DNA from 2 places in the Corynebacterium faecale genome. Region 1 is predicted to be linked to the other one. Evidence: riboswitches for the same ligand, from Rfam matches in the RefSeq annotation. Region 1 holds a riboswitch; the other holds the start of a gene.
What was found. Region 1 has a riboswitch for thiamine pyrophosphate ahead of thiM (hydroxyethylthiazole kinase). Riboswitches for the same ligand answer to the same signal wherever they lie in the genome.
Positions count from the first base shown of each region.

Region 2: another riboswitch for thiamine pyrophosphate. It lies ahead of CFAEC_RS08705 (thiamine phosphate synthase); the one in region 1 lies ahead of thiM (hydroxyethylthiazole kinase).

Region 1 covers NZ_CP047204.1:1,515,619-1,521,483, reverse strand. The annotation lists gene CFAEC_RS06955 (MFS transporter) at 1-1,082, shown strand, start outside; gene CFAEC_RS06950 (class I SAM-dependent methyltransferase) at 1,104-2,420, opposite strand; gene CFAEC_RS06945 (NAD(P)/FAD-dependent oxidoreductase) at 2,806-4,239, shown strand; TPP riboswitch at 4,404-4,511, shown strand; gene thiM (hydroxyethylthiazole kinase) at 4,505-5,317, shown strand; gene CFAEC_RS06935 (bifunctional hydroxymethylpyrimidine kinase/phosphomethylpyrimidine kinase) at 5,314-5,865, shown strand, end outside.
Region 2 covers NZ_CP047204.1:1,901,667-1,907,531, reverse strand. The annotation lists gene CFAEC_RS08730 (Tex family protein) at 1-925, shown strand, start outside; gene CFAEC_RS08725 (ThiF family adenylyltransferase) at 922-1,989, opposite strand; gene CFAEC_RS08720 (thiazole synthase) at 1,990-2,775, opposite strand; gene thiS (sulfur carrier protein ThiS) at 2,780-2,980, opposite strand; gene thiO (glycine oxidase ThiO) at 2,977-4,059, opposite strand; gene CFAEC_RS08705 (thiamine phosphate synthase) at 4,056-4,706, opposite strand; TPP riboswitch at 4,704-4,817, opposite strand; gene rplS (50S ribosomal protein L19) at 5,039-5,380, shown strand; gene CFAEC_RS08695 (helix-turn-helix domain-containing protein) at 5,747-5,865, opposite strand, start outside.

The DNA.
Region 1 (5,865 bases):
GTAAGGCCACGTTGATCGGTTCGCTGCTCACCATGGGTATCGCAACCATCCTCATCGGCCTGCTTCCCACCTACGGCCAGATCGGCATCATCGCCCCGGCCCTGCTGGCGCTCATGCGCTTCTGTCAGGGACTGGGATTGGGTGGTGAGTGGTCGGGTGCCGCGCTGCTGGCCGGTGAGAATGCGGAACCGGGTCACCGTGCCCGCGCCGCCATGTGGCCACAGCTGGGAGCACCATTTGGATTCTTCCTGGCCAATGGCTTCTTCCTCATCCTCGTCGCGACACTCGGTCACCAGACCGGCGATGCCGAGGGTGCATTCATGAGCTGGGGCTGGCGTGTGCCGTTCCTGGCCTCCGCGGTGATGATCATCATCGGCCTGTGGGTGCGTTTCGCCCTCGAGGAGACCCCCGTCTTCCAGCAGGCCGTGGATCAGGGCAAGCGCGTGAAGTCCCCACTGAAGGAACTGTTCGCCACCTCCCGGGGCCCCCTGGTGCAGGCCACCTTCATCATGCTGTCCACCTACACTCTGTTCTACCTGGTCACCACCTGGATCCTGTCCTATGGCATCGGTGACCGCTCGCAGGGGCTCGGCCTGTCCATCCCCTACTTCGAGTTCCTCCAGCTGCAGCTGTCCACCATCCCGTTCTTCGCCATCATGATCCCGATCTCCGGGTGGTTGGCGGATGTGTGGGGCCGCAAGAAGACCCTGATCCTGGCGTCCGTGTTGCTGCTCGCCTTCGGCATGACCTTCACAGCCCTGCTGGATCCCGCAACCGCCACCAAGCCAACCGTGTTCCTCTTCCTCACCCTCGGCATGTCCATCATGGGTCTGATCTTCGGACCGATGTCCGCCATTCTGCCTGAGCTCTTCCCCACCAACGTCCGTTACACCGGTTCAGGCATCGCCTACAACGTCTCCTCGATTCTGGGTGCCGCTGTGGCTCCGTTCATCGCCACCTGGCTGGTGGCGTCCTACGGGGTTGCGCAGGTGGGTATCTACCTGATCATCGTCACCCTGATCACCTTCATCGCCGTGTTGACCATGAAGGAAAACAGGAACAACGACCTGACCCAGGTCTAGTCCTTCAACATCCCGGCGAACTTACCTGCGCCCGCGTCGGTTCCTCGTGGTCAGAGTGAACTGCGCGGCGCCCAGGTAGCCCAGTCGGAGCATGGCTTCAATGAGTGCGTAGTGGTAGACCCACATGCGGCGGAAGACGGCATCAAAACCGTCGGCCGCCGCTTCGCGCATCTGGCCCTCGAATACCTCGCGCTGCAGCTGCACACTCTTGAGGTAGTGCCCCGGGAAATGCGTCTCGGCGATCACCCGGAGGGACGAGCCCCGATCAACGAGTTCGTGTACCTGCTGTGTCGTGGGATAGGTCAGCGCCGGCCAGATATAGGCACGCAACATCCCAAGGGCCTCACGGGCGACGGGGCCCAGCTGTTCCGTGGCCACGAGTGACTGCATGGCCACATACCCACCTGTGGACAGCATCCGATCCAGCGCTTTGATGTATTTCTTCGCCCCGGTGGTCCCGACCACCTCCAGCTTCTCCATGGACACGATGGAGTCATAGGCACCACCCCAGTCCAACTTTCCGGGGACGGCAGCGGGAAGCTTGCGGATGTGCACATCATCTTCCACCCCGGCGAGGATGAACAGCTCCTCCAGGGCAGAGACCTGGGCGCGATCTGCAGTAAGGACATCCACCGTGGCGTTGCGGCGTGCAGCGAGGATGGAGACCGCTCCACCGGATGCCGGATACTCCAGGACGTGGGAACCCGATCGCACCTTTGCGGCATCCAGCAGCGTTGACGCAGCCCTGCGCTGGGCCTCACCCAGATCCTCCCGCTCCACGGCCACCGGATCGGCGATGGTGGTGACATCCACGAAGTGCGATCCAGGTTCGCGGTTTCGCCCCGCGCCGGGAACAAAACTCTTCACCGCGGTGCGCACCGTGGTGGGCACACCGGAGGCGAACACCCCACCGAAGGCGCTCATCCCATCACCGGAACTCAAACGGATCAGTTCCGCCGGCAGCGCGCCACCGTTATCCCGGGCGGTATCGGGAAGGGTGAAGGCGGACTGGAACCTGCCCCTCGGGCGGTAACCCACGCCCAGGAGCGCGGTGAGGACATCGGTGAGTTTGTCACTGTGCCACTCGCCTGCCATGTAACTTTCGGCCAATCCCAGCCATCCGGTGGCCGCGAGACGCGAAAATAACTCTTCATGGTCGATTGTGAGATCGGGCTCATCACCTACGAGGTCAAGACCGGCGTTCTCGCAGGCCTTTGCAAACCTAGCTTCCGCCTGTCGGGCGCGGACTCCTCTGAGTGGGAAGTCCGGTACGGTGGCCACCCCTGGCCACTCCTCGGGATCGATTGATTCCAGATGGTGCAAACGCGCTTCTACCATGCGTTTCATGCACCTCCAGGAGACTATGCGGGTATCAGGCTGACACGGGAAAATATACTCACTGCAGTGTAGACGGAACTGGCCCCCAACCGGCGGAGGCGCGACTGTTTAACAGTGTTCGCCATCTTGTTCGCGCGATACACCACCTGCAGAATGTTCGTGCTGCTATTGTGGTGACGCACGCCATAAATAACCCCATAAACGAGGGCTTGAGTTAAAAATACGGGCGGAAAAACCACATTTTCCCCCAAAACAGACAGGGTTGGGCCACCCGATCCTGTTGGTTCACACGTTTAGGACTATTGTTTATAAGGTATATGGCGTCTCATGGCTGAGCGCCCCCCGTGCATCCATTTTTATCAACGACCAGGAGACTGTGACCCCTATGTCCGAGAACCCAACCCGCCCCGAAGGCGGCCGCCATCATGTCGTCGTCATCGGTTCCGGCTTCGGCGGTCTTTTCACCGCCAAGAACCTGGCCAAGGCAGATGTCGATGTCACGCTGATCGACCGTACCAACCACCACCTCTTCCAGCCACTGCTCTACCAGGTGGCCACCGGTATCCTCTCCTCGGGCGAGATCGCACCATCCACGCGCCAGATCCTCAGTGGTCAGGACAATGTCAACGTGATCAAGGGTGAGGTTACCAACATTGACATCACCGCCCGCACCGTCACTGCATCCCTGGGTTCCTATACCCGCGTCTACGAGTACGATTCCCTCGTTGTCGGTGCCGGTGCAGGCCAGTCCTACTTCGGCAATGACCACTTCGCACAGTTCGCACCAGGCATGAAGACGATCGATGATGCCCTGGAGCTGCGTGCCCGCATCATCGGTGCCTTCGAGCGCGCGGAGATCTGTGAGGATCCGGTTGAGCGTGAGCGCCTGCTGACCTTCGTGGTCGTCGGCGCCGGCCCCACCGGTGTGGAGCTCGCCGGACAGTTGGCAGAGATGGCACATCGCACCCTGGCTGGTGAGTACACCAACTTCAACCCGTCCTCCGCCAAAATCGTGCTTCTCGACGGCGCCCCGCAGGTGCTTCCTCCCTTTGGTAAGCGTCTCGGCCGTAACGCCCAGCGCACCCTGGAAAAGCTCGGTGTGAACGTGAAGCTCAACGCCATGGTCACCGATGTTGATGAAAACGCCGTCACCTACAAGACCAAGGACGGCGAAGAGCACCGCATCCAGGCGTTCTGCAAGATCTGGTCCGCCGGTGTCGCCGCTTCCCCACTGGGCAAGCTCGTCGCCGATCAGGCCGGCGTGGAGGTCGACCGCGCGGGTCGCGTTCCGGTCAACGCTGATCTGTCCGTGGGCGAGCACAAAAACGTCTTCGTGGTCGGCGATATGATGGCGCTGGACAAACTCCCGGGTGTGGCCCAGGTGGCCATCCAGGGCGGCGAGTACGTGGCAGAGCAGATCGCCGCCGAGGTGGAGGGTCGCTCCAACACTGAGCGCGAGGCCTTCGACTACTTTGACAAGGGATCGATGGCCACCGTGTCCCGCTTCTCCGCAGTGGTGAAGATGGGCAAGGTCGAGGTCACCGGTTTCATCGGTTGGCTGCTGTGGCTGGCTGTCCACCTGATGTTCCTGGTCGGCTTCCGCAACCGTTTCGTCTCTGCGATCAGCTGGGGCCTCAACGCCCTGTCCCGCAAGCGCTGGAACCTGGAGACCACCCGTCAGCAGCTGCACGCCCGCACTGCGCTGGCCAAGCTCGGCCAGGTCATTGACACCGAGGACGCGGACATCCCGATCGAACTGCTGGACACCACCCGTTACGGTGCCACCCGCAGCATCGAGAAGGCACGTCACGAAAAGTAGTAGTTAAACCAAGCCTCCTGTGGCCACTCAGCACTGAGTGGCCACAGGAGGCTTTTTGGTGCGCGACCGCAGCCGGATCATCTGTGGAACATGCCCGCGCCATCTTCCGTTTCCATGGTCTGAACACCTATTGATCTCCCAACCGCACCCTTTTGCTAGTGTGTGGGCTAGGCACGGGGTGTTTGTCACAGTAATCAACTGGACAAGCTGAGATCACACCCGATGAACCTGCTCTAGCTCATACTAGCGAAGGGATGGCCGTTTGATGGCTGACTCATATCTGGACGCGCTCGCACACGTGCGGGCCACCACTCCTCTCATTCAATGCCTGACCAACACCGTGGTCATGCAGTTCACCGCCAATGCTCTTCTTGCCTCCGGGGCAACACCCGCCATGGCAGACACACCCGCGGAGTCCTTTGGCTTCGCACAGGTGGCCAACGGCGTTCTGATCAATCCGGGAACCCCCTCAGCCGAACAGTACAAAGGCATGCACCAGGCCGTTGCCGGGGCCACCGAAGCCGGTACGCCGTGGGTGCTTGACCCTGTGGGTGTGGGCGGGCTGCCGGAACGAACGGCGTTTGCACAATCAATCGTGGATAAGCACCCTGCCGCAATCCGCGGCAACGCCTCCGAGATCGTCGCGCTCGCCGGCCTGGGAGCCGGTGGCCGTGGTGTTGACTCCACCGATGACGTCGCCGGCGCCCTCACCGCAGCCCAGCAGCTCGCCGCACAGACCGGCGGTGTGGTCGCGGTGACCGGACCTGAGGATCTCATTGTGTCAACGGGACGGGTCACCTGGCTGGAATCCGGTGACCCGATGCTCCAGCTGGTCATCGGCACCGGTTGCGCCCTGGGGGCGCTTACCGCCGCATACCTCGGTGCAACACGTGACACCGACATCAATGCCCACGACGCCGTGATCGCCGCACACGCCCACCTGGGTGCCGCCGGTCAGATCGCCGCCACCCGCGCGGGCGCGCCGGGCTCCTTCGCCGTGGCACTGATCGACGCACTGTATGAACTCGACCGTGCGCAACTCGAAGATCTGACCAGCATCCGGGAGGAACAGCAGTGACCGATTTCAGCCTTTATCTTGTCACCGATCCGAAGCTTGGCGGTGGGCCGGATAAGGTCGCCGGCATCGTGGAGCAGGCCGCCGCCGGAGGTGTGACCGTGGTGCAGCTGCGTGATAAGGACGCCGATGCCGCCACCTTCCGGGCCCGCGCCGTGGAGCTCAAGGAAATCTGCGATCGTCTGGAGCGCCCGCTGTTTCTCAACGACCGCTTCGATACCGCGGTGGAACTCGGATGCCACCTCCACATCGGTCAGGGGGATATCCCTTATGTGGAGGCGCGCCAGGCTCTCCCCGATCACCTAATGGTGGGCTTGACCATTGAGAACATGGAGCAGCTGCACACCGTGATCGCCGGGTGTGAGCGCGCCGGTGTGGCACTGCCCGACGTGGTCGGTCTCGGTCCGGTGCATGACACCGCCACCAAACCTGATGCACCTCAAGCCCTGGGGGTTGACGGGGTGGCAGACATTGCCACCGTGTGCAGGCGCCACGGGATCCGGTCGGTGGCCATTGGCGGTGTGGATCTGAGCAATGCGTCCAGGCTTGCG
Region 2 (5,865 bases), 390 kb from region 1:
TTTGGCCAAAACCCTCGACGCCGTGGTCGAGGATGCCGTGAACGCAGTCGGCGTCAACCTCAACACCGCCTCCGCACCACTGCTCACCCGGGTGGCCGGTGTCAGTTCCACCCTGGCGAATAACATCGTGGCCTACCGCGATGACAACGGGGGTTTCACCTCCCGCAAGGAATTGAACAAGGTGCCGCGCCTGGGACCGAAGGCCTTTGAACAGTGCGCCGGCTTCCTGCGTATCAATGGGAGTAAAGACCCACTGGACGCCTCCGCGGTGCACCCCGAGGCCTACCCGGTGGTGCGTCGCATCGTAGAGGCCACCGGAGTGGGGATGGACAACCTCATCGGCAATTCAGCCCTGCTGGCCACACTGCGCCCAGCTGATTTCGCCGATGAGAAATTCGGCATCCCGACCGTGACCGATATCATCGCGGAGCTGGATAAACCAGGCCGTGACCCGCGCCCGGAGTTCAAGACCGCCACCTTCAAGGAAGGCGTGGAGAAACTCTCCGACTTAAACCCCGGCATGATCCTCGAGGGAACCGTGACCAACGTGGCAGCCTTCGGGGCCTTCGTGGACGTGGGAGTCCACCAGGACGGACTTGTCCATGTCTCCGCGATGAGTGACAAGTTCATCTCCGACCCGCATGAAGTGGTCCGCTCGGGCCAGGTGGTGAAGGTCAAGGTCATGGACGTGGATGTGGACCGCAAACGCATCGGTCTGTCACTGCGCCTGACCGATGAACCCGGCGCGCCCGCACCGAAGCGCAAGAACCAGAATTCAGGCCAGCGCCGTGACAAACAGACTGACAACCGTTCCGCCGGCAGGGCGGGGGACCGTGGCGGGCAGGGGCAGCGTCGACAAGCACAGCCAACGCCTGCGGGTGGCGCGATGGCCGACGCACTCAAACGCGCCGGGCTTGGGCGTTAAACCAACCCGTTGATGCCACCGGGCAGGTTGAGCAGCTCATGATCCAGGTCCGAGTACTGGTCACAGAAGGTTGCGCTGCGCACACCGGAGGCGCAGTGCACCACAACGCGCCGGGCATCCCCGAGTGCCTGCTCAACCGTTTCCCGGCCAGAGATCGCCGAGAGCGGCAACCGCACCGGTGTCAGCTCAGCCAGTGAATCATTGAGCAGATACTCATGGGGCTCACGGATATCCAGCAGGACTGCCGCGCCGGAGCGGACCTCATCCAGCAGCTCTGTTGGAGTCGGCCCGAGGGCACACACCGCATCGGCATAGGTCGCCTGTAGTTCCGTCACCCGGGGGCGCGCCGGGTCAGCGGTCACGGTGAAGCTGCGGGTGGTGGCGGTCAGGGCATCGTAGCTGAGCATCCGTCCCGGTTGGGTGGGTAAACCAGCGAGGAACTTGATGGTCTCGGTGGCCATGAGCGCGCCGATGATGGCGGTGGTGGCACCGAGCACCCCGGCGGTGGCGCAGTCGGGGATGGAATCACCGGTGGGTTGGGCGGGGAAGAGATCACGCAGCCCCACACCATCGGTGAAGAGACAGATATCACCGCGGAAGCGCAGCACCGTGCCCCAGACCAGGGGAGTGCCGGTGATCTCTGCGGCATCCGCCACGAGGTATTTGGTGGTGAAGGAATCAGAGCCATCGAGGACCAGATCAACCTCACCGAGCAGCTCCACCGCGTTTTCCACGGTCAGCCGCTTCTGCAATGGGGTGACCGTGATGTCGGGTTGAAGTTCGTGCAGACGCTGCGCCACCACCTCCACCTTGGGCCGGCCCACATCGGAGGCACCGAAGAGGATCTGGCGGTGGATGTTGGTGATGTCCACGGTGTCATCATCAATGACGGTGATGTGCCCGACCCCGGCAGATGCCAGTGATTGCATGGCGGGACAACCCAGGCCACCGCCGCCGATGACCAGCACGTGGGCATTGTGCAGGCGTTCTTGCTGCCAGGTTCCCCAACCAGGCAGGGCGAGTTGGCGGGCGGTGCGGCGCAGTTCGGTATCCGGAAGTGTCATCTACAGCACCTGATCCGACCAGGACACCAGTCCATCAAAACTAGAGGAGGCCACGGCATGGTCGCGTTTGGGGATGCGCCCGGCTGTGCGGGCGAGGTGTCCGGCATCCACGGCTAACCGCATCGCGCGGGCCATGGTCACCGGGTCCTGACAACGGTTGACCGCAGACGCCAGCAACACGCCATCGCATCCGAGCTCCATCGCGAGTGCCGCATCGGAGGCGGTACCCACGCCGGCATCCAGGAGCACCGGCACGGTCGCGCGCGAACAGATCAATTCAATATTGTGCGGGTTGAGGATGCCCAGGCCGGTGCCGATGGGGGAGCCCAGGGGCATGACCGCGGCACATCCGACATCCTCCAGGCGCTTGGCCACCACGGGATCATCGGAGGTATAGGCCAGGACAATAAACCCTTCGGCGACCAGTAGTTCGCAGGCGTCGATGAGTTCAACCACATCGGGGAGCAGGGTGTGCTCATCGGCGATGACCTCAACCTTGACCCAGTTGGTGCCCAATGCTTCACGGGCAAGTTTCGCGGTGATGACAGCATCGCGGGCGGTGCGGCACCCGGCGGTGTTGGGTAGCGGTGCGATGTTGAGACGCCGCAGCATCTCGAAGACGGATTCACCACCATCCCCGGCGGTGGCGGCGTGACGGCGCATGGCCACCGTGGTCAGTTCCGTCCCGGAGGCAACAAGGGAATCTTCCAGCATGGCCATCGAAGTGGCACCACCGGTGCCCATGATCAGGCGGGAGTCAAAGGTGCGGTCGGCGATGGTGAGCATCTGTTCAGCCTCCCTGGACGGCGGTGAGAATATCGATGGTGAGGCCGCTTTCGAGGTCGCGGTTCCACTGGGAACGGGGCACCACGTCACCGTCGACGGCCACGGCCACGCCGGCCTCGGGAAGCCTGCCGAGGGTCTCCTCGACCAGGCCCTCCAGCGTGGTGGCATCGGTGGTCACGGACTGGTTGTTCACGGTCAGGTTCATGATGAAACTCCTTGCTTTGAAACAGGTTTATGGTGTCGGTGCGGGTGGCAGGCGCGCAGGTCAATGCCTGGATCGCGGCCCTCCACCAGCGCCAGGGTGGCATCTGCGGCCAGCGCCGTCAGTAGGATCCCGTGGCGGAAATAGCCGGTGGAGATGATCAGCTGCTCATCCACCCTTCCCAAGTAGGGGAGATCATCCGGGGTGCCCGGGCGGGCCCCGGTGGTGGCCTCTAGGAAATCGCACTCCTCAATGCCGGGCACCAGGCGGATGGCATCACGCAGCAGATCATGCACGGCGCTGGCACGCGGGATGGGACGGTTATCCTCCCGCGAGGTGGCACCGATGGCGAGTGTGTTATCAGTGCGTGGGATGAGATAGACAGGCCGATCCTCCACGAAGCCGCGCACCACGCGGGTGAGCAGGGGCTGCAGATGATCAGGAACACCCAGGCGCAGGATATCGCCGTAAACCGGGCGCAAGTGGAGTCCGGGATACAGCTCGCCGGCACCCAGACCATTGGCCAGTACCACCTGTTCATCATCGGGCAGCGCGGTGGCGCGTTCCCGCACTACGGTGACGCCGAGGTTGTGCAGCGCATCCAGCAGTGCTGTGGCGAACATCCGCGGATTAACCTGGTGATCTCCCGGGATCAGCACGGCTCCAGCCAACTGGGGACTCAGCGCCGGTTCCAGTGCGCGTGCCTGACGCACCGGCAGGCGCTCAACCGCCATACCGTGGGTGGCCTGGTAGTCCGCCAACTCCGATAGATGCGCTGAATCCGCCCGGTCCGCGGCCACCACCATGGTGCCCTCCCTCCGGTACCCGGTGGGCAGGTCCGTGTGCTTTGCGACGACCTCCAGCAGCCCCGGATACAACTCCGCCGAGCGCACCATCAGCGGAAACAGATCCTCCTGCCGGTAGACCACCTCAGCCACAGGTGCGAGCATGCCACCGGCGTGATGGGTGGCCCCGGATGCGGGGGAGGGATCCATCAAGGTGACGGTGTGCCCGGCATCCGCCAGACGCAGGGCTGACGCCAGACCAATGAGCCCTCCGCCGATAACAGTGACGCTGCTCATCGGCTTCCCGCCTCGAATCCGGTGAGTAGGCGCCTAGCATAGGCAGTGGGATCATCAGCATCCATGAGTCCACGGACAACGGCCAGACCGGCGACTCCGGTGGCAGCGAGGGACTGGGCATCATCGGCGGTGACATCGCCGATGGCCACCACCGGTACCCGTGACAGCCTCACCAGTTCGCGGTAACCCTCGATGCCAAGGGGCGTGCGGCCGGAATCCTTGGTGGGGGTGGGGCGGAAAGGTCCGGCACCGATGTAGTCGATCGCATCGGCGAACTCATTGGCCTGCTCCACCAGCTCGCGGGTGCCGGTGGTGAGGCCGATGAGGGCATCCTCGCCGAGCAGCGCACGGATATCGCGGACATGCAGGTCATCCTGCCCGACGTGCACCCCGTGGACCGGGAGTCCGCGGCGGCGCAGGGCCAGGGCGATGTCCACGCGGTCGTCGACAAGCACATGGGCGGTATCGCCCACCGCACGGGCGACGGCTTCGGTCAGCGCATGGAGATCGCGCGCGGAGATGGGTTTGCTGCGCACCTGCACCATCCGGGCTCCACCGGCAACAGCCTTGCGGGCCACGTCCACGACATGCTCCGTGGATCCGTGGCCGGTGATGAGATAACACTGCAGATCAGGGATGGGTCGCATGGGACCAGCCTCTCTTCCTTCGCTGGTGCTAACCAGACAGGTTCATACGGTTCTCGCGCGGAACTGCAGCGCGATCTCAGCCTGATACCTCAGGCACCCGTGGGGGTTTGGCCCTTCAGTGTAGATGATCCGATGGTGGCGGAGGGGATTTGGCATTGCCCTGAGAACATGAAAGAATATCCAGGTTGACTGTGCATATCGCTCTGCCTCATTTGAGGTTGCGGTACGTGGCAGCGGCGCAAAACTGAAACGGATACGAACCGGCCGAGCGCCCCACATCAGGGGAAGTGCCGCCAGGCTCCTCTTTCCCTTGACTGTCAAAGGACATTTTCATGAACATTCTGGATAAGGTCGACTCCGCATACCTGCGCGACGACGTTCCTGCTTTCCGCCCCGGTGACACCCTCGACGTTCACGTCAAGGTCATCGAAGGCACCACCACCCGTACCCAGCTCTTCAAGGGTGTTGTCATCCGCCGTCAGGGCAGTGGTATCCGTGAGACCTTCACCGTGCGTAAGGTTTCCTTCGGTATCGGTGTCGAGCGTACCTTCCCGGTTCACTCCCCGAACCTGGAGTCCATCGAGGTCATCCGTCGTGGCGATGTTCGTCGCGCCAAGCTGTACTACCTGCGCGAACTGCGCGGTAAGGCTGCCCGCATCAAGGAGAAGCGCTAATCAATAGCGTGAGGTCACTGAATTAAACCCCATTGACCAGCCCCCGGTTCATCACCCAGCGTGAGAACCGGGGGTTTTTTCCTGCTCCATCCCGCCAAATAGGAATATGCCTAAGAATGCCCCCTCGTCTGAACACATCAGGTGGGGGGATCAGCGCGGCGAACTGGTCCCAGAGGGAGGGGCGATGATGGATGATGGAACGGCTACGCTCGAGTGCTCCTGAGACATGTACGTTTTCCTGGTCGAATCCGTATGTGCCAGGCCTCGTGCCTGCTCTTATCCACACCACCCCGTAACCCCAAAGGTTAAACGACAAGCTTAGAGAAGTCTCGCATGAAGGGGGATCCCAGGCTGTGTCTTTAGGTGTTATTTGGCGTCTGCCAGACCTTCCTGTTCCTCTTCGACCGGGAGAGTGACGGTGCTTCCGTCGGCTCGCTTAACGGTGAGCTCGAGGCTGCCGCCGAGAGCCTCAACATACTTCTGGA